Regions from separate parts of the Arthrobacter sp. JUb115 genome, predicted to be linked through region 1. Evidence: riboswitches for the same ligand, from Rfam matches in the RefSeq annotation. Region 1 holds a riboswitch; each other region holds the start of a gene.
What was found. Region 1 has a riboswitch for S-adenosylmethionine ahead of EDF61_RS01160 (bifunctional o-acetylhomoserine/o-acetylserine sulfhydrylase). Riboswitches for the same ligand answer to the same signal wherever they lie in the genome.
Positions count from the first base shown of each region.

Region 2: it holds a riboswitch for S-adenosylmethionine, as region 1 does, so the genes downstream of both, EDF61_RS09425 (acyl-CoA dehydrogenase family protein) here and EDF61_RS01160 (bifunctional o-acetylhomoserine/o-acetylserine sulfhydrylase) in region 1, are expected to answer to the same signal.
Region 3: it holds a riboswitch for S-adenosylmethionine, as region 1 does, so the genes downstream of both, EDF61_RS08695 (flavin reductase family protein) here and EDF61_RS01160 (bifunctional o-acetylhomoserine/o-acetylserine sulfhydrylase) in region 1, are expected to answer to the same signal.
Region 4: it holds a riboswitch for S-adenosylmethionine, as region 1 does, so the genes downstream of both, EDF61_RS12735 (O-acetylhomoserine aminocarboxypropyltransferase/cysteine synthase family protein) here and EDF61_RS01160 (bifunctional o-acetylhomoserine/o-acetylserine sulfhydrylase) in region 1, are expected to answer to the same signal.

Region 1 covers NZ_SOBS01000001.1:238,213-245,501, forward strand. The annotation lists gene EDF61_RS01130 (RNA-binding S4 domain-containing protein) at 1-46, shown strand, start outside; gene EDF61_RS01135 (alpha/beta hydrolase) at 47-697, opposite strand; gene EDF61_RS01140 (hypothetical protein) at 733-1,032, opposite strand; gene EDF61_RS01145 (SHOCT domain-containing protein) at 1,031-1,429, shown strand; gene EDF61_RS01150 (SGNH/GDSL hydrolase family protein) at 1,498-2,355, shown strand; gene metX (homoserine O-acetyltransferase MetX) at 2,438-3,583, opposite strand; gene EDF61_RS01160 (bifunctional o-acetylhomoserine/o-acetylserine sulfhydrylase) at 3,586-4,929, opposite strand; SAM riboswitch class IV at 5,021-5,140, opposite strand; gene EDF61_RS01165 (VOC family protein) at 5,313-5,957, shown strand; gene EDF61_RS01170 (GNAT family acetyltransferase) at 6,019-6,435, opposite strand; gene EDF61_RS01175 (CPBP family intramembrane glutamic endopeptidase) at 6,454-7,236, opposite strand.
Region 2 covers NZ_SOBS01000004.1:345,179-352,467, reverse strand. The annotation lists gene EDF61_RS09445 (MFS transporter) at 1-327, shown strand, start outside; gene EDF61_RS09440 (LysR substrate-binding domain-containing protein) at 373-1,290, opposite strand; gene EDF61_RS09435 (hypothetical protein) at 1,322-1,618, opposite strand; gene EDF61_RS09430 (acyl-CoA dehydrogenase family protein) at 1,714-2,943, opposite strand; gene EDF61_RS09425 (acyl-CoA dehydrogenase family protein) at 2,972-4,198, opposite strand; SAM riboswitch class I at 4,249-4,339, opposite strand; gene EDF61_RS09420 (LLM class flavin-dependent oxidoreductase) at 4,469-5,905, opposite strand; gene EDF61_RS09415 (ABC transporter permease) at 5,905-7,008, opposite strand; gene EDF61_RS09410 (ABC transporter permease) at 7,005-7,289, opposite strand, start outside.
Region 3 covers NZ_SOBS01000004.1:175,304-182,592, forward strand. The annotation lists gene EDF61_RS08675 (PQQ-dependent sugar dehydrogenase) at 1-974, opposite strand, end outside; gene EDF61_RS08680 (dihydrofolate reductase family protein) at 982-1,572, opposite strand; gene EDF61_RS08685 (PaaI family thioesterase) at 1,643-2,065, opposite strand; gene EDF61_RS08690 (long-chain-fatty-acid--CoA ligase) at 2,081-3,688, opposite strand; SAM riboswitch class IV at 4,065-4,181, shown strand; gene EDF61_RS08695 (flavin reductase family protein) at 4,276-4,776, shown strand; gene dnaB (replicative DNA helicase) at 5,845-7,200, shown strand; gene EDF61_RS08705 (ZIP family metal transporter) at 7,262-7,289, shown strand, end outside.
Region 4 covers NZ_SOBS01000007.1:5,445-12,733, reverse strand. The annotation lists gene EDF61_RS12765 (BCCT family transporter) at 1-232, opposite strand, end outside; gene EDF61_RS12760 (Fur family transcriptional regulator) at 898-1,326, shown strand; gene katG (catalase/peroxidase HPI) at 1,430-3,613, shown strand; gene EDF61_RS12750 (methylated-DNA--[protein]-cysteine S-methyltransferase) at 3,712-4,341, opposite strand; gene EDF61_RS12745 (RNA polymerase sigma factor) at 4,338-4,835, opposite strand; gene EDF61_RS12740 (histidine phosphatase family protein) at 4,952-5,512, opposite strand; SAM riboswitch class I at 5,624-5,718, shown strand; gene EDF61_RS12735 (O-acetylhomoserine aminocarboxypropyltransferase/cysteine synthase family protein) at 5,834-7,207, shown strand; gene EDF61_RS12730 (CoA-binding protein) at 7,207-7,289, shown strand, end outside.

The DNA.
Region 1 (7,289 bases):
GGTGTGCGTGAATGGTGAATGCGTGAAGGTCACCGCGCAGCAGTAGTCAGCTTTTCCCCAGGACGACCCTGTTGAGGAACTCGGCCACATCCTGCAGTTCTTCCATGCACACCGAGTGGCCAATCTGCCGGTAGGTTTCACTGGCCAATTCGGTGTGCCCCGGAACCCACCCCAGGGTGTATTCGATCTTGTCCCGGGTGATCACCGGGTCAGCCAGGTCGCGGCCCCAGAACAGCGGCAGCGGCTTTTCTGCCAGCTTCGCGTCGTCGAATATATCCAAGGGCCCGGGATCCACTGCGAAGCCCGAGAGCCCGACGACGGCTTCAATGGAATCGGGCTGGTAGCGTGCCAATGAAGTGGCCATGGCCATGCCCTGGGAGAAACCGAGCAGGGTGATCGAGGAGTGCTGCTTTACCAGCGGTTCCAGCAATGCCCATAGCGCTTCGACGCTGCGTGCCACCGACTCGATGGAGTAGTCGATTTCCTGGGTCAGCGGGAACCAGCTGTACCCCGGGCCTGCTTGGAGCGGTGCGCGCACCGAGAGGTAAGTGAACTCTTCGGGCAGATGCTGCGAGAGCCCCATGAGGTCTTGTTCATTCGAGCCATAGCCGTGCAGGAACACCAGCAGCGGAGTTCCAAGGCGGGATTCGTCGTTACGGGAGATGATGGCCACTGGAGCCTGGTCCGGGATAGTCATAGTTCCCCAAGACTATCGAACAGGACCTCGCTAGCTCAGCGCTTCCGCGGCCCGATTCCATCAAGTCCCCGGCCACCGGCGATGGCAGCGCCCGGGTGCAGCAGAACTTCCCCGTAATCACCGTCGAATCTCCTGAAGGCGTTGGCCGGCACTATCCTGGAACCATGGTCTTCCAAGGCCTCGAAATCCAGTTGACATGTTACAAGATTATAAATCTTCAAAAAATTGCCTAGCTTTTCAAGTTTTTCGTGTTCAACTGGACCAAGGGCCTCACGGTCCTCCGGAACGCCGCTCTCGCCGGACGAGACAGCGACAGAGTTAGGAATAGGCGCCATGGACGAAATTGAATACAGCGAAGATATTCCGGGGCAGCTGCAAGAGGATCTCGATAGTTTCGGGTACATCGAACCGGACCCGGGAAGCGCTTCGTCCCTATTCGATAACGTGGACACCGTATTTTCAGTCGGCACTCCCCTGTTCGCCATGCTCTTTATCGCCGTTATCGGATTGATCATCTTCGTAGCGGTGCGCAATTACCGCAAAGCCAAGAGCGCCGGTTTTGATCCGCTGACCCTGGAAACCGAACTGATGGCAAGAGCCGCTAATTCAGCTATGCTGGCGCCGGAAAAATCCCTTGAGGACAAGCTTGCCGAACTCGATTCCCTGCACTCGCGAGGAATCATTACCCGCGACGAGTACTTGCAGGCGCGCCGGGACGCTTTGAGCGACTAGCACGGCGGTTCATGGAATCATCCTCGGGAATGATTGACTATAAGTTACCCTTTGGTAACAATAGATTCGTGCCAAACGATTCTGCTTCTGAACCATCAACATCCGCCAATGCCCCACTGCATCCGTGGCGCCGCTATGTCGCCATTGGGGACTCGTTCACCGAGGGCATCGGCGACCCCGACCCGTCGAGCACCGGCCGCCACCTTGGCTGGGCCGACCGCTTGGCCCATGAGCTCAGCCGCACCGTCCCGGACTTCTCGTATGCCAATCTCGCCATTCGAGGCCGGCTGATTGGCCAGATCGTTGCCGAACAGCTCGATCCCTGCATTGACCTGAAGCCCGATCTGATCTCGCTCTGCGCAGGCGGCAACGACGTCCTGCGCCCGGGCGGGGATCCAGACAAGATTGCAGATATCCTCGACAATGCGGTAGCCAAGCTCACCGATACGGGTGCCACGCTCTTGCTCTTCACCGGGCCCGATATTCGCGATACCCCGGTTTTGGGAAGCATCCGAGGCAAGGTGGCGATCTACAACGAAAACGTGCGCACCGTAGCCGCCCGCCACGACGCCATCGTGGCGGACATGTGGGCCTTGCAGGAGTTGCACCAATCCCAGATGTGGGCACCGGATCGCCTGCACTTCTCCCCCGCCGGGCACCAGCGCATTGCCGCCATGGCACTGGACTCGCTGAACGTCGCGCATCCGCTGGACACCGAAATCGTTCCGGCCGTGGATGAACGCAGCTGGCGGGAAGCCCGCAAGGAGGATCTGCAGTGGGCGCGTGAGCATCTTGCTCCCTGGGTATTGCGCCGCCTGCGCCACCAGTCCTCCGGCGACGGCATCACCCCGAAGCGGCCCTCGGCCACGCCGTTTGCGCAGACCAAGCCAAACGACTCGCTCGGCGCCGGCGACAGCGCCAAGTAGGCACGAAAAGCCTGAAGCAGTTCCACCGATTACTGGCGGAACTGCTTCAGGCTTTGAAATCTTCCCGAGCCCCTTCCGGGGCTCAGTCTCCGAACACCAAGGTCCGAAGCACGCCGTCGAGCTGCGTGGCGTCGGTCAGGAATCCATCGTGGCCAATCGGCGAATCAATGTAGTGCACCGGTTTTGGCTTGGCCAGCGACGAGGCCAGCTTCACTGACTGCTCAGGAAAGTACAACCGGTCAGTGGTTACCGCGGCAACCACCACGTTGATCTTCGCCAGTCGCGCCAAGGCGGCTTCCAGGGATTCATGGCCGCGAGCCACATCATGGCTCATCAGCGCCTCGGTGAGCACCAGGTAGCTGTTGGCGTCGAAACGATTCACCAGCTTGCTGGCCTGATGGTCAAGATAGCTTTCCACCTGGTACCGCCCGCGAGGCCCCTCGAGCAGACCCGTCGGCTTCTCGCCATCCTGCGGGTTGCGCGAGAAACGGGTTTCAAGCTCGGCCTCGGAACGATAGGTGATGTGGGCCAGGCGGCGAGCCAAGCCAAGACCGGCGTCCGGGCGGGCATCGTTGCCGTAGTAGTCGCCATTGCAGAAGTGCGGGTCCAACCGGATGGATTGGGTTTGCACCTGTGCAAAGGCAATTTGCTCGGCAGTCGCCTGCGCGCTCGAGGCCATCACTACGAGATTCTTGACCTGGTCGGGGAACTCGACGGCGTATTCCAACGCGCGCGCACCGCCCATCGAACCGCCAATGACCGCATGCCAGGAATCAATTCCCAGTTTCTTGGCCAGCCGCGCTTCAAGGCGCACCGAGTCCTTGATGGTGACGAAGGGAAAGCTCGAACCGTAGGGCAGGCCCTGGTCGCCCAAGGACGAGGGGCCGGTGGAACCATTGCAACCACCCACCATGTTGATGGACACGACAAAGTACTCATTGGTGTCAACCGTGGCGCCGGGGCCTACGAGCTCTTCCCACCAGCCGGCGCTTTGCGAATCGCCTTGCGCAACGTGGGCGTCACCGGTGAGCGCATGCATCACCAGCACCGCGTTGGAGCCATCAGCTGCTAGCGTCCCCCACGTTTCATAGGCCAGCACCACGTCCGGAAGGAATCCACCGAATTCGAAGTGGTGCTCCCCCACGGACTTACGGCGCAAAATGCCGTCTTGCCCGCCGGCGAGCTCTTCGGCGCGCAGAGTATCTTCAGTAGTCACAATGGATGCCATGCCTAGAGGGTTTCCTGCAGTTCCTTGTTCTCGAGGGCTGCAACTGCTTGGAAGCCCAGTTCCAGATCGGCCAGAATATCCTTGATATTCTCCAGTCCAACGCTCAGCCGCACCAGTCCCGGGCTCACGCCGGCCGCAACCTGCTCAGCTTCGGAGAGCTGGGCGTGGGTGGTGGAGGCCGGGTGGATGACCAATGAGCGCACGTCGCCGATGTTCGCGACATTGGAGTGCAATACCAGTGCGTCCACGAAGGCCTGGCCGGCTTCCGAACCGCCCTCCAGTTCGAACGCGATGATCGAGCCGGCGCCCTGATCGCTGTACTTCTGCGCACGCTCATGCCAAGGCGAGGACTTCAGGCCTGCGTAGGCGACCTTCTGCACTTCCTCGCGGGCTTCGAGCCAGTTGGCAACTTCTACGGCATTCTGGCCGTGGCGTTCAATGCGCAGCGACAAGGTTTCCAGGCCCTGTGCGATCAAGAACGCGTTGAACGGCGCAACCGAGGAACCCAAATCGCGCAGCAACTGCACGCGGGCCTTGAGGATGTAGGCCAGATTGGCGCCCAGGATGCCGTTGACACCCAGGTCGCGGGCGAAGACCAGGCCGTTGTAGGACTCGTCCGGGGTGTTGAAGCCCGGGAAGCGGTCGGCGTCCTTGGCGAAGTCGAAGTTGCCCGAGTCCACGATGACACCGGCAATGGCACTGCCGTGTCCGCCGAGGAACTTGGTGGCTGAATGGATCACGATATCCGCGCCCCACTCGATCGGGCGGATCAAGTACGGGGTGGCCAGGGTGTTGTCCACCAGCAGCGGCACGCCAGCTTCGTGGGCGATCGCCGAGATGCCCTCGATGTCCAGGACGTCCTGTCGCGGATTGGAGATGGTTTCCCCGAAGAAGGCCTTGGTGTTCGGACGCACCGCGGCGCGCCAATCATCCAGGTTGTCCGGGTCGGAAACGAAGGTGACCTCGATGCCCAGGCGCTTGAGCGTGTGCTTGAGCAGGTTCTGGGTTCCGCCGTACAGGCTGGGGCTGGCCACCAGGTGGTCGCCGGCTTCGGCCAAATTCAAGATGGCGAAAGTGGTGGCAGCCTGTCCCGAGGAGAGCAGCAGTGCTCCAACGCCGCCCTCCAGGTCAGCGATGCGGGTTTCCACCGCGTCGGTGGTCGGGTTGCCGATACGGGTGTAGATCGGCTCCAGTTCCTGCAGCGCGAAACGTGCAGCAGCGCTCTGGGCGCTGGGGAAGACGAAAGAGGTGGTTTGGAAAATCGGGAGAGCCCGTGCCCCGGTCGTCGGATCCGGGGTCTGGCCGGAGTGGATCTGACGGGTTTCAAATGACCAGTTATTGCTCATGGTTTCCTCCAAATAGCGTTTCATGACTATGGGGGTACGCCACTGAAAAGACACCGACAGGAAGCACCATATCGTGACGACTTCCAGGGGTAACCCGCGCTTGTCCTTGATGCCTTGTGCGTTCAAGGGCCAGGTCTTCACCCGGGGCACCCCACCGCGGTTGGAGGGTTGCCGCCCAGTAAGCCGGGGCTTGTTACTGGGACTCATGACCTGGTACCAGTTTGCCCGAAAACCGAAGATCTTTGCAACGCAAGGGCTGGTGATTGGACTCAATCGGTCATATTTCGCGAATATTGCAGGTTCATCGCAGAGTATTCGATAGCATCACGGAACTTAGGTGTGCCTAAGTAGAGACTCGCATCACATGTTGTCATGATGGGCACATGATGAGGCTAGATCACGTAAGTTATGCATGCGGCCCGGACGGGCTGTTGCCAACCGCTGAAAGAATCTCCGAGTCCCTTGGACTGGAATTCGTCAAGGGCGGCGTGCATCCACGATTCGGAACACGCAATGTCATCTTCCCGCTCAAGCATGGCCAGTACCTGGAGGTGGTTGAAGTCCTGAACCACCCGGCCAGCGACAAGGCACCCTTCGGACAGGCGGTTCGCGCCCGTTCGGAGCTCGGCGGCGGCTGGATGGGCTGGTGCGTCTCGGTGGAGGATCTATCCAGTGCCGAGGACCGCTTGGGCCGCAAGTCGGTGCCGGGCAACCGGAAGTTCCCTGATGGCCGCGAACTGACCTGGCAGCAGATTGGCATCAAGGGCCTGATCGCCGATCCGCAGTGCCCGTACCTGATTTCCTGGGATGAAGGATCCGAGGAGCTGCATCCGTCCAAGGCGCTGGAACCTGCCGGCGCCATCAGCCAGATCTCCATCGCCGGCTCGCGTGAACGGGTGCTGGATTGGCTGGGCCAGCCGCAGAACGTCAATTTGGGCGCTGTCACCATGCAATATGAAGCGCCGAATGGCACTCCGGGCATCATGTCGGTTACCTTTGAGACCGAGTCCGGAACCGTGGTGCTGTAAACAGTTCCGCAGAGATCGCAAGTAGGCGGGGACAATGGCGTCCCCACCTACTTTCTTTTCCTTAAGGCCGGTCCAGCCGCTTCCCCAGGACCGCGACGTGCTGGTCTTCGAAGCCCCGCCGTTCATAGAAATCGATGACGGCAGAGTTCTCCTCGCGGACCATGAGCTGCACCTTGGGCACGCCGAGATCCCGCAGCCACAGGACAGCGGCATCCACCAGCGCCCTTCCCAGGCCGTTGCCCTGCCGGCACGGATCCACCGCAACATAGTAGAGCCAACCTCGGTGGCCATCATGGCCAACCATCGCAGTAGCCATGAGTTGATCGTTCTCAACGATGGACAGCACCGTGGAAGTAGGCTCGGCCAAAGCCCGTCGGGCGTCGGCGAGCGCATCATTCCACGGACGAGTCAGCCCAGTTGCTTCCCACAATTCAACTGCTTGGCGAAGGTCCTCCTCGCGCAGCACGGTAATCTGCATTGGCTCAGCTTACCGGCGCTACTGGCCGATTCCGATGGCCGGCCCGACCAAGGCGTATCCCACGAAGCCGATGGCATCAAGCAGGAAGTGCGCGATAACCAGCGGCATCACCCGCCCGTACTTCTGGTATACCCAGCCGAAGACGACGCCCATGAGCATATTGCCGATCATCGGCCCCACCCCCTGGTAGAGGTGGTAGCTGCCTCGGATTATCGCAGAACCAATAATGGTGCTCCACAAGCCCAGCTTCAATTTCTTGGCGTAGGTGAACAGGAATCCGAGCATCAGCACTTCTTCGAGGACTGCATGACGTGCAGCCGACAGCAGAAGCACGGGAACGCTCCACCAATAATCGCCTAGATTCGCTGCTGACAGTGCTGTGGTGACGCCCAGTGCCCGTCCAGCGGCATAGACGCCCAGCGTTCCCACTCCCATGGCCAAGAACATCCCCGCCCCGAGCAGTGCGTCCTTGCCCGGCTTGCGCATATCGAAACCGATGTCCCGGATAGTTCGTCCGGTCGTGCGCTTCATCAGGTAGAGCGCCAGCACGACGGGTACCAATGCAAAGAAGATGTCCAGCAGCTGGTAGGAGAAATCAAAGAACTCGCGGGTGCTCAGCGGGTTGTTCAAGGATGTAGTCTGCTCGCGCAGTGGCGCCCGGGTGACCTTATCGGCAAAGCTCAGCAGCGAGTAGACCGCGCTTTGTCCCAAAGACAGGGCAAGAACCAAGACGATCTCGAACTTGAGGGTCTCGCGGGTTGCTGTCTGCTTAACTTGTTCAGCGTTCACGTTTCCGATCATAGGCTGATCTGGCTGTGCGCGTACTGAGCAGCCACGTGGCAAACCTGCGATAG
Region 2 (7,289 bases), on a different contig from region 1:
GGCCAGCTGTGGCTCTTCGCCATCGCGCTGTTCGTGGCCAACGGCATCATCCAGGCCTTCATCTTCGGGCCATTCGGCGCGTTCACCGCGGAGCTGTTCCCAACCCGCATCCGCTACACCGGCGCTTCGCTGGTCTACCAGCTCTCCTCCACCGTGGGCGCGGGTTTCACCCCGATGATCGTTGCAGGCCTGGTGCTGCTGGGCGGCGGATCGCTGTGGATCGCCGGAGCCGTTTGGGCCGCCGCGTTCATCGTCGCCGCCCTGGCCATGCGCGGCATCAAGGAAGGCCGCGACGCCGACCTCGAGGCCGAGGAAATGAGCCACTAGCCTCCCGACTGGCGAAAGCGCGGGGCCGGTTGGAACCTACGGGTTCTAACCGGCCTTGCGCTCTTTCTCGGCTCCGGCTTCCTCGCAGAAATCCAAGAACGCGCGCAGCCGCAAGCTAGGGCGGTCCGAAGCGGTGTAGGCCACGCAGATATCGCTCACGCCAACCTCGCCCTCGATCTCCAATACCGACAGCGGCAAGCCGTCGTAGCTCAGGTTGACCGGCGGGCGCTGCACCAGAACGGTATAGCCCAAACCCCGAGCCACCATCCCGCGCACCGCCTCGAAGCTCTGCGAACTCCACCGCACCTTGGGGTCCAAGCCCGACATGCGAAGATTCACCAGCTGGTTATCGCGCACCGTGGGGATGTCCAGGGAGACGAAGTCGTCGTCGGCCAGTTCGCTCAAGGCGACGGAGGTGCGATCGGCCAGCCGGTGATTGCCTCCCACCAGCACATAGGGCCGGCCCGACATCACCGTACGCGAAGAGACCTGCGGCAGCAGGTGGCGGGTATGGGTGAGCACCGCATCCAGGTGGCCCTTGAGCATGCGCTCCTGCAGGTCGGCCCCGTCCCCCTCCACGAGGGTGACCTGCAAATCCGGGTGCACATTGGTGAAGCGTTCGCAGATCACCGGGATCCAGAAAGCGGCCAGCGAGGAATAGCAGCCGATCACCAAAGGGCCGGAGAGCTTGGTCTGGCGTTCGACAATCTGGTCCTGCACTTCTTCGGCATGGCGCACCAGGGCCCGCGAGTCCAGCAGGAAGTCCGTGCCGACAGCCGTGAGCACCACGCCGCGGGCACGTCTGCGCACCAGCAGCTGCGAGCCGACGGCGCGTTCCAGCTCGTCCATGGACTGGGACATGGCTGCCTGGGAAATATGGCACTGCTTCGCCGCAGCGGAGATGGAGCCGAGTTCAGCGACGGCGACGAAGTACTGCAGCTGGCGCAGGGTGTAGTTGATCACCCGCCCAGTCTAGCCAGCGGGCAGCGGACCATTACCGTTCGTAAAGTCGTCCGGTTTTCCTGACCCTCGCCAGATCCCGCTGGCTGACCCTAGTTCTTTCGGCCAACTGACCCAGGCTGGCGCCGTGTTCCAAGGCCAGCACGATAAGCCGCTCAAGCTCAGCAACACAGCTTTGCAGTTCCGCGGTCACCTCGCCGGTTCCTCTGGCTTGCACCTGCAGCAGTGCCAGTCGCTGAACAACGGTGTCGATCGGCGTCCAGTCAAAGTCGAGGACGGGAGGCTTGTACCCGTCCTCGAAAGAAAATTGCCAACCACTCATGCGGGACATCTTCGCATTCAAGACGTTCTGCGGGCAACACTGCACGGTTAAAACCTACGGGCCCAGCATCGGCAAAGAATGCTGGACCCGCAAAATCAAGGAATCTACTTTGATGCACCAATCGCCCACACGCGCGGAAGCTCGGTGCCATTGACCGCCAGGTCGCCAATCAACCGCGCCTTGAACACCCAGGGGTTGTGGTTGCCGGCGGTACGGGCATTGCGCCAGTGCCGGTCCAGGTTCTTGGTAACGCTCGTGGCGCTGGCGGCCAGCGCATCGAAAGCGTGGGTGATCGCGTTGAGGACCAATGGCGTGAGCACCACCTGCGCCTGGGCGCTGGCCAGCTCTGCCGCATCGTTGGCTGCTTCGTCCTCTTCCCCGGTCACCTCGCCGGTGTGCAGCGCCTGCGCAGTTTCGTAGGCACCCTGCAATGCCGTCGACACTCGTTCTACCGTTGCCGCGGCAGCGAAGGCCGCCGCGGAGACCTCGCCGATCACCTGCAGCAGCTGCGGGTCTTCGGCCGCCACATTGGCCGCGGCATGGCTGAAGGTCCGCTTGCGCGCCTTCAGCTCAGCGGCGAAGTCGCGCTCGGCTGCTTTGGCGGAGCCGGCCAGGACAGCGAGCAGCACCTGCTGGTAGAAAGCTGTCTGGTACTTGAAACGCGTATCGAAGTCGATGAGGTCTTCTTCGGCGACAATTGCATCGGTGAAGGTCGAGGTGCCGGTACCCGTGGTGCGCTGGCCGAAGCCATCCCAGTCATCGGCCAGCTCGACGCCGGGCTGGTGGCGGTTGACTGCGGCGATCACCCGCTTGCCGGTGTCGGTGCGCTCTGCGTAGGTATCCAGCCAGTCGGCGAAGATCGAGCCGGTGGAGTAGTACTTGGTGCCGTTGATCTTGAATCCTCCCTCGCCGTCCGGGGTGACCTTGGTGATCACGTCCCCGACCTTGACGGTGCCGACCTCGGTCCAGGAGTTGCCCACCAGTTCTCCCGCCACGAAGCGGGCCAGCCACTTGTCGCGCCCCGGGCCGGGGGCCGCAACCAGACGGTCCTCGACGAAGGCGAAGTGCGCGCGCAGCGCTTGGGCAATATTGGAATCCGCGGCCGCGAGATCCACGAAGAGCTCGAAGAGCTCGGGCAGCGTAGCACCGGCACCCCCGTGCGATTCCGGGACCCGAACCGCACCAAAGCCGGCAGCGGCCAGGTCCGCGACCTGCTGGTAGGGCAATTCGCCGGTGCGGTCGCGTTCGGCTGCGCCCTGCGCAATGCGCGCGAAGAGCGGTGCGAAGCGGTTTTTGAGTCCTGCGAGTCGATTGCCAGTTGCAAGTACAGTCATCGTTCAGTCCAATCCGGGAGAAGTTTTCTTAGGTGTACAGCGAGAGCGGCTGGGACTCTCCGCGCAGGAAGTAGGCGCCGACCTCGATCTTCTTGTAGTCCACTGGGTCGTGCAGCGAATGGGTGCGCACATTGCGCCAGTACAGGTCCAGGCCCACCGAGTTCGCAGTCGAAGATGAACCGGTCACCTCGAAGATCCGGTTCGCCACATCCACTCCCACCTCAGTGGAGACCACCTTGGCTTCAGCAATTTCCACGGCCAACGCCGCTCGCTCGGGCTGGGTGACATCCCCGGCCTTCGAGAGCAGGGCGTCGAATTTCCGGCCCAGCTTCTCGGTCAGCGCCGCCACCGCTGCGGTGCGGGCTTTGAGCTCTCCGACGGTGCGCTGGAAGATCGGGTCCTGCGAGTAGGTCTCTGCCTGCGAGAACAGCCAGGCGTTCTTGCGGCCCAGCAAGATCTGCTTGCCGCGCGCCAGCGCTCCCTGGGCGATGCCCAGGTAGAAGTTGGCGAAGGCCAGCTGGATCCCGGGGGTGAGCAGGGTGGAGACCGGTTCATCGGTGACGAATCCCAGCAAGTCCCTTGCTTCGAGCCGCACGTTGTGGAACTTCAAGGAATTCGACGCGCTCAGCCGCTGTCCCAGGTAGTCCCAGTCGTCAACGATTTCCAAGCCATCGATATCGCGTGGCAGAACCAACGCGAGAATCTGCCCGTCGTATTCTCCGCCCTGGACCAGCGCGTTGATGACGATGACCTCTCCAACACCGGAACCCGTGGAGAACCGCTTGGCTCCATTCAGTCGGTAGCCGTCCCCTTCGGCGCTCAGCGTCAAATCCGGATCAACTGGATTCACCGAATCGCCCCAGAGCCACCCCCCTTCCACGGTGCGCTGCCACCATGCCCCTTGAGCTTCTGCCGGGGCGTAGAACGCAATGCCGGACTGGTTGATGTAGTGGTAAGCCAGCAACTGCGAGATGGATCCATCAGCTGCGGCCAGTATGCGGACCGCTTCGAAGGCCGTTTCCCAATGGGCTCCGGCTCCGCCGAATTCTGCAGGCACCAAGAGATTGAGCAACCCGGCTTCGCGCAGCAGCTGCACTTCGGCGAAAGGCTGGGCGTTCTTGCGGTCGCGGTCGAGCGCGTCAGCCGCCAGTTTGCCAGCTACTTGCTGGGCGACGTCGCGCCAATGAGCGAGTTCAGCTTCATCAGCAGTGCCGATGTAGGGCACGCGCGGCAATTGGGTATCCAGTACAGTCATCTTCGTTCTCCTCTTGGGCTATGGATTCCGAAGGATGCAGAAAATCTGCGGATCCATCGAACCTGGCGTTAGCACTACCTGCGGAGTGCAGGCTTGCTGCGGCGTCTCGGAGCCAGGTCTCTCAGCCGCTCTGGATGGGTTGTGCTCCATCAGTGAAGCACCGACGGCCTCCGCTTGGCAGGGAAGATGTCATAGGACGGAACATCGTCATGAATCGACATTTTCGAGGCCTTCACAGGAGCCTCAGTGGCCGTCATATTTCCTCATGTGTCACCGGGCGCCTAGTACAGCTTCAGGTGTTTGGCTCGCTTCGGATTCCGCTGCCGAGGCCTTTCCCGCATAAGCCCCGCGATAGGCGGCTGCCGGGTGATCGTCAGCCACTCGCGTCGTGCCGGGACCCGCCAGATATTCGCGCAGGGTGTTGCCTTCGTATCCTGCCCAAGTTCTTCCGCGCTTCCGCAACTCGGGAACCACCAGATCGGTGAACTGCTCGAAGGAACCTGGGGTGATGGCATAGGCCAAGTTGATCCCGTCCAATCCTGATTCATCCACCCAACGCTCGATTTCGTCCGCCACGGTTTCCGGCGAACCGACGAGCACCGGTCCGATGCCGCCAACTCCGAGGTAGTCGGCGATGGCATTCGGGGTCCACTTCTGCTGCGGATTCGCTGTAGTGAAAATCGAGACCGCCGATCGCGCCGCGTTGGTTTCCAGATACTGCAGCTCCTCATCCGGCGCGTACTGGCTCAGGTCCAAGCCCGACCACCCGCCATAGAATGCCATGGCACCTTCGCGCGAGGCATAGGACTGGTATTCGCGGTAGAGCTTCTGCGCCTGCGCGTCTGAATCAGCCACCACAGTGGTCATCAGCGCATAGATTTTGGCGGCGTCCCGGGGCCGACCCACCAGTTCGAACTCGTCGCGGATCGCATCGGTCTGGCGGCGGGTGACCGCGGTATTGATCGAATTCAGGAAGATGCCCTCGGCATGCTGCGCGCCAAAGCGCCGGCCGCGCGAAGAAGCGCCCGCTTGGAAGATCGCCGGGGTGCGCTGGATGGAAGGCTCGGAAAGATGGATGCCCGGCACGTTGAAGTACTGGCCGTGATGGTTAATCGGATGCACCTTGGAAGGGTCGGTGTAGACGCCACGTTCGCGGTCCTTGAGAACCGCGTCTTCCTCCCATGATCCCTCCCAGAGCTTGTAGACCACGTCCATGAATTCATCGGCAATGTCGTAGCGGGCGTCGTGATCCAGCTGCCTGGCCATGCCCAGATTGCGGGCCGCCGACTCCAAGTAGCTAGTCACCACGTTCCAACCGATGCGCCCGCGGGTGAGGTGGTCCAGCGAGGAGAACTTCCGGGCCAGCGCGTAGGGTTGCTCATAGGTCAGCGCGCTGGTCACCGCGAAACCGAGATTCTTCGTGGCCGCGGCCATGGCGGAAACCTGCATGAAGGGATCGTTCAGTGGCACCTGGTCGGCATCGAGCAAGGCTGGACCGCTGGAATTCTGGTACACGTCATAGATGCCAAGTACATCGGCGAGGAACAGGGCGTCAAAGCCACCGCGCTCCAGGGTCTTGGCCAGATCCACCCAGTATTCAAGGGTGTTGTATTCGTCGGCTCGATTCTGCGGGTGCCGCCACAGCCCAGGGCTCTGGTGGCTGACGCAGGTCATGTCAAAGGCGTTAAGGTGGATGCGCTTGCCCATTATTTTCTGTTTCCCTTCGCGGTGTTCGTCAGTGCCTGATGCTTGGTCGTGCGCAATAGCGCGAAGATGCCGGTGGCCGGCCGACTCTTGGCCCTCCCGAGCACCACGGCGGCGAGCAGGATGGACAGGAGAACCAGCCCTCGGGCCAGGTCTTGCCAGAAGAAGGACAGGCCAATCAGGTTCAGCCCGTTATCCAGCAGGCCAAAAATCACCACGCCGATCAGCGTTCCGCCCACGGACACTCGCCCGTAGCGGCTGATGGTTGCCCCGATGAAGACCGCGCCAATGGCATCCATCAGATAGGCCTGTCCGCTGCCCGGGACATATCCGTTGGAGCGTGCTGCCAGCACCACTCCGGCGAATCCGGCGATCACCGCGCACAACAGGTAGGCGCTGGCGATCAGCGCATTGGTCCGCAGGCCAGATATTCTTGCGGCGCTCGGCTGTTCGCCGGCCATGGTCAGCTTCCGCCCGTAGCGGGTGATGCCAAGCAGCAGGGCCACCACCAGGGAGATGGAGACCGCGTTGACGATGGCGGCGTCAATGCCCAGGAAGTATCCGCGCCCGATCACGGCAAAACCGTCCGGCACCAGGGGCGCCGACAGGTAGATCGGTGCGCCGCCGCCGGTGAGCAGCTGCTGCACGCTGGTGCCGGCAAACCACACGCTCAGCGTAGCCAGGAAAGCCGGGATTCGCAGGATCACGATCAGCAGCGCATTCACCGCTCCCACCGCCAAGGCGAAAAGCAGCCCGCCGGCCACGGCCACCCACGCACGGTAGCCGTCATGGATCAGCCAAGCGCTGGCCAAGGCTCCCAGATCCAGGGCCACGCCAATCGACAGGTCGATGCCTCCGGCGCGCACCACCAGGGTCAACCCGATGGCGGCCAAGGCGAGCAAAGCCACCTGCCCCAGGATTCCGAAGAGGTTTCCCACGGTGAAAAACACCGGGCTGAGCACCGAGAACACGATGAGGATCAGGGCCAACGTACCCGGAGCCACCAGCCTCGATGCTTGAAGCGTGCCGCGTTTCTTTCCGCTGTAGGCTGCGACCGGTCCGGGGCTCGGCTCCACGGGTGCGGCCAGGGTTTCAATGGTGCTCATCGGTTCTTCCTTCCGCGCAGGGTCACGCTGGCCAAGACCAGCAGGATCAGCAGGCCCTTGGCAGCACCCACCCACTGGCTGGCCACGCCCAGCAGCGTCAATCCGTTATCCAGGGCGGCCACAAATACCGCGGCCAGAACGGTGCCGACCACACTGACCAGCCGCCTGCGCGAAAAGATCATGGACATGTAGGCCACCAGGATGATGTCCAGGAGAATTTGGGTTCCGATGCCTGGAACGGCGGCCGAAAGCCTTGCCACCAGCAGCGTTCCGGCCAGGCC
Region 3 (7,289 bases), on a different contig from region 1:
AGCAGTGCGCCGTCAGGATCCACTAGCACGTCGCGTAGCCGGCCGAGCCGGCCATCGAGCAGTTCATGCTCGGTGGCCGGCTCGTCCAGTTCCACCGCGCGCAGCACTTCTCCGCGCAGATTCGCCAGGTAGAGGGTGCCATCGAGGATCGCGATGCCGCTGGGGCTGGCTTCGGACGGGGACCACTGCGCAATCGGATCGGTGTACGACGGATTTCCGCCGCTTTTTCCCTCGGCTTCGGGCCAGCCGTAGTTTCCCCCGGCTTCGATGATGTTCAGCTCGTCGAAGGTGTTCTGCCCGAACTCGCTGGCGAACATGGTGCCATCAGCACCCCACGCCAAGCCCTGCACATTGCGGTGCCCGTAGCTGTAGACGAGGGAATTCTCGAACGGGTTGTCGTCCGGGACGCTGCCGTCAGGTGCCATGCGCAGGATCTTTCCGCCCAGCTGCTGCAGGTCCTGGGCTTGCTGGGGATTGCCCGCATCGCCCACGGTGGCATAGAGCATCCCGTCCTGACCGATGGCCAACCGCCCGCCGTTGTGGATGCTGGCCGAGGGCAACCCGTCAATCAAGGTGCGCGGGGCCGACAGTGAAAGATTCCTGGCGCTGCCTTGCACCGTGAACCGCTGGATGCGGTTGCCGGATTCAGCGGTGGAATACGCAAAAAGCTGGTCTGGGGAGAGGAAGGCCAAGCCCAGCAGTCCGCCTTCTCCGGTCGCCACCAGATCATCGAGCCGAGCCACTTCGCGGCCTGGTCCGGATCCTGAGATCTCCACGATCCGCCCAGAATCGCGTTCGCTGACCAGCAGGCTGTCTTGGGCGTAAACCATGGACCATGGGGCGTCCAAGCCGGTGGCCAGTGGTGCTGGAACAGCTTGCGATTCGGTAGCTGGAGCTGAAGGCGGGGTTGGCGCGGAGCATCCGGCGAGGAACACTGCGCCGAGCACTAGGCAGGTACCCAGAATGCGCTTCATCGAGCTGCTATGCATGGGCTGGTTGATGGCGCGTCGGGCGATAAGTCAGTTCCTGGATCCGTCCGTCCAGCAGCTTGGACTCGACAAGTTCCAGATCGTAGTCATCGACCCCGCCAAGTACCGGGGCAGAACCGCTATGCCCGGTCAGTACCGGGAAGATGGTCACCTGGATGAAGTCCACAAGACCTGCCGCCAGCAGGGAATGGTTCATCGCTAAGCAGCCGTGGGAGCGCAGCGGCACATCTGAAGCTTCCTTGAGCTGTGCGACGACTTCCAGTGCATCAGCGCGCTCCAGCGTGGGGTTTGGCCAGGACAGCGGCTCTTCCAGGGTGGTGGAGATGACGGTGGCGGGCTTGTCGTGCAGGGCCACACCCCACGCGTCTTCAACCTCGGGATTCGCCTCGATTTCTGCCCAGAAGCGGCTGAAGAGACGGAAGGTGTTGGCCCCGAAAACCATGCGGCAAGCCGGAGTGTAGAGCGCGAGGCGGTGGGCTAACAGCTCTGGCCCCTGTTTTCCCCAGTAGCCGCCCCAATCGCCGGCGGCGCTGCCGAAGCCATCGAGGCTGCTGAACACATCGAAGGTATAGGTCGCACTCATGGCGAATCTCCTGGAGCTTGAGCGTTAGATGCCACCTACCGTACGCCCGTGCTCGCGGTGTGAAAACCAGCTAGGCCGGATTCTCAGGCAAATCCACATTCTGGGTGCGCAACTGGCCGCGGGATAGCTGCTTGCCGGTGGATTCATCGGTGATGATGACCTCCCAGAGCTGCTGGGTGCGCCCTTGGAATAGCGCGGTGGCGATTACCTGAACCCGTGCTCCGGTGGAAGGGCGCAGGAAGTCGGTGGCGTTGTGCACGCCCACGGCGAATTGCCCGCGTTCGGCCACCGCGTAGCTGGCGCCCACTGATCCTGCGCTCTCGATGATCGAGGTGTAAACGCCGCCATGCACCACGCCCCAAGGGGTGTGGTGGTTCTCGTCCAGCTGCGCGTGGCCGCGTACTTCCGTGGCCGTGATTTCGTCGAATTCCAGTCCGATGCTTTCGGTGAAGCGGCTGGTCTTGTTGGGAATCCGCGGTGCAGTGTTTTCCAATTGGTGATCCTCAGGCTAGTTCGGTGTGCTGGCTTCGAGCGCTTGGGCGCGCAGGACATTCTTCTGCACCTTACCAGTGGAGGTGCGCGGCAGATCCTGCGGGAAGACGATGGTGCGCGGCACCTTGAAACCGGCAAGCTTTTCGCGGGCGAATTCAATCAGCGTTTGCGCGTCCAGGGAGGATCCGCTGGCGCGGATGACATATGCCACCGGACGCTCGCCCCATTTCTCGTCCGCGATGCCGATGACGGCCAGGTCCAGCACCTCTGGGTGCGAGGCGAGGGCTTGCTCCACCTCGATGGTGGAGATGTTCTCGCCGCCGGAAATGATGATGTCCTTGGACCGGTCGCGCACCTGGATGTAGCCATCCGGGTGCATGACACCCAGATCGCCGGTGTGGAACCAGCCGCCATGGAAAGCTTGGGTAGTGGCCGCTTCATCGCGGTAGTAGCCGATCATGACGTTATTGCCGCGCAGCACGATTTCGCCCATGGTCTGTCCATCCGCCGGGACATCGTTCATGTTCTCGTCAACAATGCGTGCGGACTCGGCGGTAATCATGCCAACGCCTTGGCGGGCGAGCTTCGCGGCCCGGTCCGGGCCATCGAGGGCATCCCACTCATCCTGGTACTCGCACACCGTGTACGGTCCGTATACCTCGGTGAGGCCATATACATGGACTACCTCGATGCCCAGCTTCTGCAGCTTGGAGATGATTGCCGGGGACGGGGGAGCACCTGCGGTGGTGATGCGCAGTGGAGCATCGAGCTGGTGGGCGCGGGTGGAGTCGGCGATGATTGAGCAGACGGTCGGAGCGCCGCACAAGTGGGTGGTTCCAAGATCCTCGATGGCATCCCAAACGGAATCTTCGCGCACGCCGCGCAGGCACAGGTGCGTTCCTCCCGCTGCGGTGACGGCCCATGGAGTGCACCAGCCGTTGCAGTGGAACATCGGCAGGGTCCACAAGTAGCGGGTCTTGGCCGTGAAGCCCTGGTGGTGCGCTTCGCCCAACGAGTTCAGGTAGCTGCCGCGGTGCGAGTAGAGCACGCCCTTCGGCTTGCCGGTGGTGCCCGAAGTGTAATTGAGAGTGATCGGAGCCCGCTCGTCGGCGATGGCGTAGGGAAGTCTTTCATCCGAGGCTTGTGCGATTAGCTCGTCCAAGGTGGCGTCCACGGGCACGTCCGGACGTTCTCCGGCGTACTGGTCATCGGTGATCTCGATGAGCGCCTCCAGCGTTGGGTTATCGCGGCGCAGGGTCTTCGTGTTTTCCAGCAGCTCTGTGTCGGCAAGCATCAGCTTGGCAGCAGAATGATCAATGATGTATTGCAGCTCGTGGGCCGAGAGTCGGGTGTTCAGGGCAACGAGGACTGCGCCTGCCAGCGGTACGGCGTAATGCGCCATGAGCATTTCGGGAGTATTCGGTGCCAGCACGGCCACGCGGTCGCCCGGCTCAATGCGAGCCTTCAGCGCCTGGGCAAAGCGGTGCACCCGTGCTTCGAATTCTTCATAGGAGAAGCTGCGAGTTCCATGGATGACGGCGGTCTTCTTCGGATAGGCCTCGGCTGTGCGTTCCAAGAAACGCAGTGGGGTCAATTCTGAATGGTTTGCCTGAATCTCTACCATGGTGTGGCTATTCCTCAATCGTCATCGATGGTTACGGAGAACAATAAGCAGGAGTGTGACTCAATGCACTCCATGACCAATAGTGGCATGAACCTCAGCGTCATGCCGGGAAACCAAGTTTCATTACGGTGGGCGGTAGGGAATTCGCGCCAGGGCCCCGAGCCCAGGGGAGGAGTTAGTGTTCTGCCGAATCAAGAGCGGCGGAAGCCTGCTGCGATCATGGGGCCGAAGCGTTCAAGAAGCGCGGCGTATGGCGAATAAAAGACTGCCCAAGGACTTCTGGCGGGGCCTTGGATCGAATATTGCGTCGAATATTGCGATTTGCGAAGTGAAATGTTTGACGGCTGTTCGTCATGAGCCATATCGTTTTAAACAGAATCAAGAGCATCAGCTATAAGCCCTGGCTTGCTGATCGGCAACCCTCTCAACGGTAGTGGGGTGCTCCAGGTGAGGATTCGGTTCCACGCAAAATGTGCTGGAACAAGTACCGCACACGGCGCGGAACTTCAGCCCAAGCGGCTTCGAGTAACGAGAAGCCAATGCTTGCAGGCTACTGCGCGGTGGGCAAGACCCAAAGGAATCGAGCCATGTCATTGAATCTTGAACTTGACCCGTTGACCCTGCGCAAGGTTTTCGCTCAGCATCCATCAGGGGTAGCCGCCCTCTGTGCAGAACTGGATGGCGTGAAGACCGGAATTGTCGCTTCATCGTTTACCGTGGGAGTTTCCCTCGAACCTGCACTGGTGATGTTCGCCGTGCAGAAGTCCTCGAACACTTGGCCAAAGCTGCGCGAAGCTGGCCGCATTGGCGTCTCAGTGCTGAGCGAACGCAATGATGGTGTCTGCGCTCAGATTGCGTCGAAAAATGGCGACCGGTTCCGCGGAATCGATACCTATTCCTCGGACCAGGGCGCGCTCTTCGTCAACGACTCCACGTTGTGGCTGGAGACTTCGATCTACAACGAGGTCGAAGCGGGGGATCACTGGGTAGTCCTGATGGAAGTCCACGGGCACCGCACCTCCGAGCACTCGCCACAGATCTTCCATGATTCGCGGTTCCATTCGCTGCCGATTCCTGAGCTCGTATAAGCGCTTCGCATCTTCCAAAGCTCCGGCCAGATCAAATCATCGATCTGGCCGGAGCTTTTTGAATTCCGGTTAGGCGGGTTGAGCCGTTCCCCGCAGCCCTCGACACCGGCAATGCCCGTTCTCTCTCGCCACCCTGAAGACGTGGCAAGATGGCTGGCAATCTCATGGCCTGCCATCTTGGGCCAGCTGCCCCAGGCATTTGGCGATAACCTCGTCATCAAAGTATCTGTCGCGAGAAACCTTGAACTCGCCATATCCGCCACCCGCCTGGGTCGTCGAACAGAACCGCGCAGGTAGCTCATGGATCCTCGCTGCACGCTGGACCAGAGTGGCAGCGAATTGCCGGCAACCCTCGGATGGGGTTTCCGAGCCATGCAAAGGCTGCGCATCACAAATGAAACCGGCGCTTTATGGGGTCTTCACTGGCGCGCGTCGCGGACGCGAAGTGGCGAGAGTGCGCCGGCAGCCCAGTCGCTGATCCAGGTTCGCCCGCCGAGTCGTTGCACACATTAAGTTATCCACCGCCCCCGAACGCAGAAACCCTAGCCGATTGTGGACTACTGGAAGATCCGGCCTTGCTGGCGAATTTAATCCACGGTGACTTAGGGTTTTGTAAATTCACCAGTATCCACAAGGTTATCCACAAAACTGTGGACAAGACGTGGGCAAATGTGTACAAAGGGTGAAAAACCCCGGGAACTGGGCGATTAAGGGTGTTGATAACCTTGGGTCGGTTGGCGTGAGCTTCAATGAATTAAGTTTCTGTCCACAGGTGTGCGAATACAAACAACCAAGTCAACAGATATTAATGATACGTAGAGTGGGGTAATCCACAGAGTTCTCCCCAGACTGTGAACAGGGAACTCCACAGGTAGAGGAGTGTTATCCACATATTCTGTGGATAATGAGGTTTACGCCTGTTAATAACAGCCCTAGTGTTGGGTTCGGGAGAGAAATATCCACAGGCGCCTGACATCCAAATGTCCGTATCGACTGACACGATGAAGCGTTGCCATGAGGCAAGGATAATTTTTCCCAGCGGGTCAATAGGGGATGGAAGTGTCTGCAATGAGTGCTGAGCCGGTTTACGAAGGACGAGATTCCGACGCAGGGCGCAAGCCGCCACAGGATATCGAGGCCGAGATGTCGGTCCTCGGTGGCATGATGCTCTCCAAGGACGCCATTGCTGACGTCGTTGAATCCATTCGCGGCACCGACTTCTACCGTCCCTCCCACGAATCAATTTACGAGGCGATTGTCGACCTCTACGGTCGTGGCGAACCAGCCGATGCGGTCACCGTAGCCGACTTGCTGACCAAGCGCGGCGAAATCTCGCGCATTGGTGGCGCCGCCTACCTTCACAATCTCATCCAGCAGGTTCCAACTGCAGCCAACGCCGGGTACTACGCAGAAATCGTGCGCGAACGCGCCGTGCTGCGCCGATTGGTTGACGCTGGAACGCGTATTGTCCAGATGGGCTACTCGCCAGATGGTGAAGTTGACGCAATCGTCAACGAAGCCCAGGCAGAGGTCTACAAGGTGGCCGAGAACCGCAGCAGTGAAGACTATGTGCGACTTTCGGACATCATCGAAGACACCGTTGATGAAATCGAGAACGCGGCCAACGCGGGCGATGGCATTACCGGTGTGCCCACCGGATTCTATGAATTCGACGAGCTGACCCAGGGCCTGAAGGGCGGCCAGATGATCATCATCGCCGCCCGTCCTGCGGTGGGCAAGTCAACCTTCGCGCTGGACTTCGCCCGTTCTGCTGCCATCAAGCACAATATGGCCACCGTGTTCTTCTCCTTGGAAATGGGCCGCAATGAAATTGCGATGCGCCTGCTCTCGGCCGAAGCATCCATCCAGCTCCAGGATCTGCGCAAGGGCTCGGTGGAAGACGCACAGTGGACCAAGATCGCCACGACCATGGGCCGGCTGAACGAAGCCCCGTTGTTCATTGATGATTCGCCGAACATGTCCATGATGGAAATCCGTGCCAAGTGCCGTCGCCTCAAGCAGCGCAATGAGCTGCGCATGATCATCCTGGACTACCTGCAGCTGATGAGCTCGGGCAAGCGCGTGGAATCGCGCCAGCAGGAAGTTTCCGAGTTCTCGCGTAACCTCAAGCTGCTCGCCAAGGAACTCGACGTTCCGTTGATTGCGCTGTCGCAGCTGAACCGTGGTTCCGAGCAGCGTACCGACAAGAAGCCAATGGTTTCGGACCTGCGCGAATCGGGCTCGATTGAGCAGGACGCCGACATGGTGATTTTGCTGCACCGTGATGACGTCTACGACAAGGAAAACCGTCCGGGCGAAGCTGACGTGATTATCGCGAAGCACCGTGCCGGTCCGACCAAGACCATCACCGTGGCCTTCCAGGGCCACTACTCGCGCTTCAATAACATGTCCACCGAGGGTTAGTCCCAGTCAGAACTCATATGGCACCTACTAAGCCAGCGAATTGCTGGCTATAGTGGGTGCCATGTTCGCTTCGATGCAGGCTTTGCTGT
Region 4 (7,289 bases), on a different contig from region 1:
TGACAAAAAGCCAGCCAGTGTTGGTGATAACCCAGTCAAGGGCCGCGCTGGAGGCCTTGCCCAGCCCTTCGGGGCTAGCGAAACCCCAAATAATAAAGGCCAGCGCTAGAGCGCCGGCGATTCCGAATACCCAGTAATCCGTACCGGAAAGTGAGTACTTCTTAGGTCGTCTGTGACGAACTGAATGCAGTTCCTCAACGAGGTCGCCGATTGATTGATCCGTCTGCTTCATTGCGGTCTTCCTTCACTGGTGAGATCCCGCGGATAAGATCCGGGCGGAATCTGCCGAGCCATCGCCTCTCGAGTAAACGATCGCCATGCAGTGTGATTGATTGCGAATTGCTTTTCGGGTGTCGGTCCACTGTGTCTAAATCTCGCGTTGAAGCAGCCTGAAAGAAACAACCATTCTCCGCTAATATCTCGCGAATTATTCCTGCGAGTTGACTCGATTTAGCACGATTTTGACACGATAAATCCCAAAATGGGCCTTTTCCAGCATGGTCGACATCTCATCAAGGGTCAAATCAGATCCTTGATTTCTCGCCGTTTCCGGATCTTCAGCACCCCGGGATCACATTGTTTACGCTGGCAGCGCCATCCATGTGAGCTTCCTCGCCCCACAGGATTTTTCGCTCCCCGAACCCGTGGAATCATCAATTGGACCGCAATATTTCCCAAGATAAAACCACCCACTATTCGCTTTCTTATTTCGGGTGAAATGTCTGCGATTTCGTAATTTTCCTCCCCCAGAAGCAAACCACGCTTGAACATGCATCATACGGAATACTTACTAATGAAGCACCGATTCAACCAGTCAGCTGGAGTCCACCCACTTTTAACGCGAAATACACTGGAACTTATCTTGACTGATTCAAAATAAGCAGGCATGCTGGGTACATGACATCACAGGCAAGGATCGAGCAGGTGCTGAAGGCGGCATCGATGCGGGTCACGCAACCGCGCGTTGCGGTACTTTCCGCCGTCGCGACGCACCCGCACGCGGATACTGAAACTATCATTTCGGCTGTCCGTGAAGATCATCCCAATGTGTCGCACCAAGCTGTCTACGATTCACTCAGGCTCTTCACGAAACTGGGTGTCATTCGGCAGATACAGCCACAGGGCCATACTGCCCGCTATGAAGCCCGCGTTGGCGACAATCACCACCATGTGGTGTGCCGCCAGTGCGGAACGCTGGCGGACGTCGACTGCGCTGTCGGCGGCGCCCCGTGCCTGCATGCTTCCAATGACCATGGGTTCAGCATTGATGAAGCCGAAGTGATCTATTGGGGCACCTGCCCGGATTGCCAGGCTGCGAACGCATAGTTGCTGTCTAAGTAAACCCCTAGATTTGCCATCGTCATCAGCGCAGCTGCTGCGCGATGGATAAAACCAGATAAACCCTAAACAATCCGGAAGGAAAGAGCACATGTCTGAGATGACTGCAGGTCAGTGCCCAGTAGTTGGCGGCGCGGGTCGAATTCACCCTACCCAGGGCAATGCCAACACCGAATGGTGGCCGAATAAGCTGAATCTGAGGATTCTGGCCAAGAACCAGCAGGTTTCCAACCCGCTGGACGAGAACTTCGACTACATTGAAGCCTTCAATGCCCTCGACTTGTCGGCAGTAAAAGCCGACCTGACCGAAATCATGACCCAGTCGCACGACTGGTGGCCAGCAGACTTCGGCCACTACGGCCCGTTCTTCATCCGCATGGCTTGGCACTCCGCAGGCACCTACCGCTCGCACGACGGCCGTGGCGGCGGCGGCGCAGGCCAGCAGCGCTTCGCTCCGCTGAACTCGTGGCCTGACAACGTTTCGCTGGACAAGGCTCGCCGCCTGCTGTGGCCAGTGAAGAAGAAGTACGGCCAGTCGATTTCCTGGGCCGACCTTATCCTGCTGGCTGGCAATGTGGCTCTGGAAGACATGGGCTTCGAGACCTTCGGTTTCGCCGGCGGCCGCAAGGACGTTTGGGAAGCAGATGACGATGTCTACTGGGGCCCTGAAAAGGTCTGGCTGGACAGCGAACGCTACACCGGCAAGCGAGACCTGGATGCTCCTCTGGCAGCAGTGCAGATGGGCCTGATCTACGTGAATCCTGAGGGTCCTGACGGAAATCCGGATCCGCTGGCCTCGGCCGTAGACATCCGCGAAACCTTCCGCCGCATGGGCATGAACGACGAGGAGACCGTCGCGCTGATCGCCGGTGGCCACACCTTCGGCAAGACCCACGGCGCGCATGCCGATGACAAGATCGGCCCGGATCCAGAAGCAGCTCCGCTCGAAATGCAGGGACTGGGCTGGAAGAACGGCCACGGCACCGGCAAGGGCGCGGACACCGTCTCCTCGGGTCTTGAAGTCACCTGGACCTACCACCCAACCCGCTGGGACAACGAGTTCTTCCACATCCTCTTCGCCTACGAATGGGAACTGTTCGAATCCCCAGCAGGCGCCAAGCAGTGGCGCCCGGTCAACAATGGCGGAGCCGGCTTGGTCCAGCCTGCATTCGAGACCTTGGAACACCGCGAGCCACGCATGCTTACCAGCGACCTGGCCCTGCGCTTCGACCCGGTCTACGGCCCGATCTCCAAGAACTTCAAGGAGAACCCAGACCAGTTCGCAGACGCCTTCGCCCGCGCATGGTTCAAGCTGACCCACCGTGACATGGGCCCGAAGTCCCGCTACTTCGGCCCAGAGGTTCCCGCTGAGGACCTGCTCTGGCAGGATCCACTGCCAGCAGCTCCGCAGACCACCTTGGGTGCAACTGAAGTTGCCGCACTTAAAGCCCTGATCAACGATTCGGGACTGACCGTCCAGCAGCTGGTATCCACGGCTTGGAAGGCCGCTTCGACCTTCCGCACCTCGGATAAGCGCGGCGGCGTTAACGGCGGCCGCATCCGCCTGGAACCACAGGTCTCCTGGAGCGTGAACCAGCCTGAGCAGCTCAAACCGGTAATTGCCAAGCTGGAAGAGATTGTTGACAACTTCAACGCCACTTCCGGGATCAAGGCTTCCTTCGCGGACGTCGTTGTCCTAGCCGGCAACGTCGGAGTCGAGCAGGCAGCCCTGGCAGCTGGCCAGCAGGTCGAGGTTCCATTCACCCCGGGCCGCGTAGACGCAACCCAGGAGCAAACCGACGTTGACCAGTTCGCATGGCTGGAACCAGTTTCCGACGGATTCCGCAACTACGACTCGGGCTTCGTCAAGCTGCCTAGCGAGTACCTGCTGATCGACCGCGCGAATCTGCTGGGCCTCTCGGCACCGGAAGCGACCGTACTGCTCGGTGGACTGCGCGTCATCGGCAATAACTGGGACGGCTCCAACTTGGGCGTCTTCACCGACACCCCAGGCGCGTTGACCAACGACTTCTTCGCGAACCTGCTGGAGCTGGGGTTGGAATGGACCCCGTCCGCTGACGAGCAGACCTACACCACCACCGATGGCCGCTGGACCGGTAGCCGCGTGGATCTGGTCTTCGGTGCCAACTCCGAGCTGCGTGCACTGGCCGAGGTTTACGCTTCGGATGATGCCAAGGAGAAGTTCGTCAATGACTTCGCCTCCGCTTGGGCCAAGCTCATGGACGCAGATCGCTTCGAACTGCGCAGCAAGTAGCAGCTGCTGGGCTGCAAGCCCGTAGCAATTAGTGCTGGGCTGCTGCTTCCCGCAAGGGAGGCAGCAGCCCAGCACTTGTTTCATGCGGGAACTGCCCGTCAGAACAGCGTCGCGGCGCCGCTGGCGAAGTCCGGGTTCTCCAGCTTCAGCAGCTCGGACTTGGCTTCCAAGCCTCCCAGGTAGCCGCCCAATGAACCATCGGTGCGCAGCACCCGATGGCAGGGCAGCACGATGGGAATCGGGTTGGTGGCGCAGGCTGAACCGACGGCCCGCACCGCCTTCGGCTTGCCGATCTGCTGCGCCAGCTGGGCGTAGCTCAGGGTATGCCCGTAATCGATTTGACCCAGTTCCAGCTGCACCTGGCGGCGGAACTCGGTGGAGAGTTGCAAGTCCACCGGAAGATCGAAGCCATGCCGCTGGCCCGCGAAATACTCCTCCAGTTGCCGGGCGGCACCATCCAGGCTCGACTTGTCGCGCAGGATCCGCGGGCTGAGCTTTTCCGAGAGCACCTCCAGAATCCGGTCATGGCCTTCGGATTCAAAAGCGACCCGGACCAGCCCGGCATCGGTGCTGGCCAGCAGCAAGGCCCCCACGGGGCTATCGACCACGCGATAGGCAACATCAACAAGTTCCCGTGCACGGGCCCGTTCAACGAGCCGGTCCTGCAGCGAGTCGAGGACTTGCGCTTCAGCGGCCGTAGCCTGCTGCCGATAATTTTTTCCGTTCATGGCTGCTCCCGCCATAGTTCTTGGTCATCCATCCGGGCCCGCAGATTCTTGATCCCATCGGCGCCCGAACGCCGGGCGGCAGCTTCGGTGCCGGAAAGGATTCCGGCAATTTGCGCGTAGCTCATTCCGCCCAGGTAGCGGTAGGCCACCACCTGCCGCTGCGTGCCAGGAAGCTGGTTCACCTCATGCCACAGCTGCAGGTTTTCCAACTGCAGATCCGGCCGTTGGGCTGATGGGGCCAGGCTGTCCACGTCTTGGCCGATGAGGATTTCCGGCTTGTTCCTGCGCAACTCGTCAATGGCTTTGTTCCGGGCAATACGCACTAGCCATGCCAGGACATTGGCGTCCTCCGGCAGTTGCGGGTACGCCTTGAGCGCGGCAAGGAACGTTTCGGACCAGGCGTCTTGCGCGCGATGCTCATCAAGCAGGGCACGGCAAACGCGCAGGACGTTCAGTCCATAGTCCTGGACTATCCGCTCGAACGGTGCTTGCATGGCTCTCCTGGAATTCTTGCGCCTTCATGGCTTCTCACCATGTAAACGTACGAGGAGACCATTTTGTGAGGCGTGAACGAAAAAAAATTTACTTCTCGCAGAGACCCCATGGATTCCTAGAATGCCACCAGATCCAATTCGCTGGCGATCTGCTCAAGGCGGATCAAGTCCAAGTGGAGCATTTCGCCATTTTCCACGCCTTGGGGATCCGTGGTTCCGGCCAATGCGTCGCGGATGGTGCGCATGGTGGCCCCATGGCTGACAATCATGACCTTGCGCCCGGCATGCCTGCTGGCCAAGTCCAGCAGCGCTGGCACTGCACGGCTCAAGATCTGGGCACGCGGCTCACGCAGGTCCTTGGCAGCAGCCGATTCCGCTTCGCTGACCTCGGCCATGATCCGGCCTTCCAGCGGGCCGAAGCCGCGTTCAATGAGTTCCGGAACAGCGTTCCCCGTCTCAGCCCCGATCTGCTGGGCAATCAGCGCGGCAGTTTCCTGGGCACGTTCCAAGGGTGAAGCAAGTACCAGCGACCAATTCTGGCCGATGAGCCTGCGTCCGACCTCGCGAGCCTGTTCGCGCCCGGTATCGTTCAACGGAATATCGGTTCGTCCCTGCAAGCGTCCTGCAAGGTTCCAGTCTGTCTGCCCGTGTCGAACCAATGCCAGAGAAGTATCCATGAATCCAGCCTAACCGGGGCAACAGGTATCGAAGAATCTCCGATATCAGCTCCAATACGCAACGTTACGACTCATAGTTGGGTCACGAACGGTCATGTTGCGAAGATTATTACACCATCCCGAGCGGCTGAGAGATCTGGTTCGATGACGCCGCAGCAACCTGCCACATCCGGTGGATACGGTGCTACCGCCAGAAACGATGCAGCCGCTTACCCGTTGGACCACGGCAGGAAGCGACATTGATTCCGGGATTCCTGCCTCGATCGCGGCCCGCCCTGCGGTGCACGCGAAACCCCAGTCGACAAGGAGTCGTAAGCCACCATGGCAGATCACAAGTTTGGTTTCCGCACCCGCGCATTGCATGCCGGAGGCACCCCCGATGCCGAGCACGGCTCACGCGCAGTGCCGATCTACCAGACCACTTCGTTCGTTTTCAAGGACGCTGACGATGCGGCCAACCTCTTTGCCCTGCAAAAGTACGGCAACATCTACTCGCGTATCGGCAACCCGACCGTGGCGGCTTTCGAAGAGCGCATGGCTTCGCTGGAAGGCGGCATCGGAGCGGTAGCCACCGGCTCGGGCATGGCCGCGGAATTCGTCACCTTCGCGGCCTTGGCCCAGGCAGGCGACCACATCGTGGCATCCTCCAAGCTCTATGGCGGCACCATCACCCAGCTGGATGTCTCGCTGCGCCGCTTCGGCATCAACACCACTTTCATCGACTCCAATGATCCCGCCGACTTCGAAGCGGCGATCCAGGAGAACACCAAGGCCGTCTACACCGAAGTTGTGGCCAACCCGTCCGGCGACATCGCTGACCTGAAGGGCCTGGCCGAGGTGGCGCACCGCCACAATCTCCCGCTGGTGGTCGATTCGACGCTCACTCCCCCGTACATCCTGCGCCCTATCGAGCACGGCGCGGACATCGTGATCCACTCGGCTACCAAGTTCATCGGCGGGCACGGCACCACCCTGGGCGGCGTGGTCATCGAGTCGGGCAAGTTCAACTGGGGCAACGGCAAGTTCCCCACCATGACCGAACCGGTAGCCAGCTACGGCAACGTCTCCTGGTGGGACAACTTCGGCGAGTACGGCTTCCTGACCAAGCTGCGCAGCGAGCAGCTGCGCGACTTCGGACCGGCCCTGCCGGCCCAGTCCGCATTCCAGCTGCTCCAGGGCCTGGAGACCTTGCCGCAGCGCATGGACAACCACCTGTCCAATGCGAAGCAGGTCGCGGCCTGGTTGCAGGCCGATGAGCGCGTGACCTACGTGAACTATGCCGGCCTGGAATCCCACCCGCAGCACGCGCAGGCCAAGGAGCTGCTGCCCATGGGCGTCGGCTCGGTCTTCAGCTTCGGAGTGAAGGGCGGGCGCGAAGCTGGCTCGAAGTTCATCGAAGCCCTGCAGCTGGCCAGCCACCTGGCCAACATCGGCGATGCCCGCACCCTGGTGCTGCACCCGGCCTCCACCACCCACCAGCAGCTGAGCGCCGAGCAGCTGGTCTCCGCTGGCGTGCCAGAAGATCTGATCCGGCTGTCGGTAGGACTGGAAGATGTCGAGGACATCCTCTGGGATCTGGACCAGGCGCTGGCCGCTTCGCAGGAAGCGATTGCCGCTTCCGCCGCAGGGTTCGAGGCTCCGGCCTATGACGGTTCCGCCTGCGCATTGCCAACCGCTTCGAAGGGAGCAATCTAATGACTGCCGTTGATACCGCTTGGGAAGGCCCTGGAGCCGCACAGCGCCTGGAGATCCTGCGCGACACCAAGTCCATCGCCAT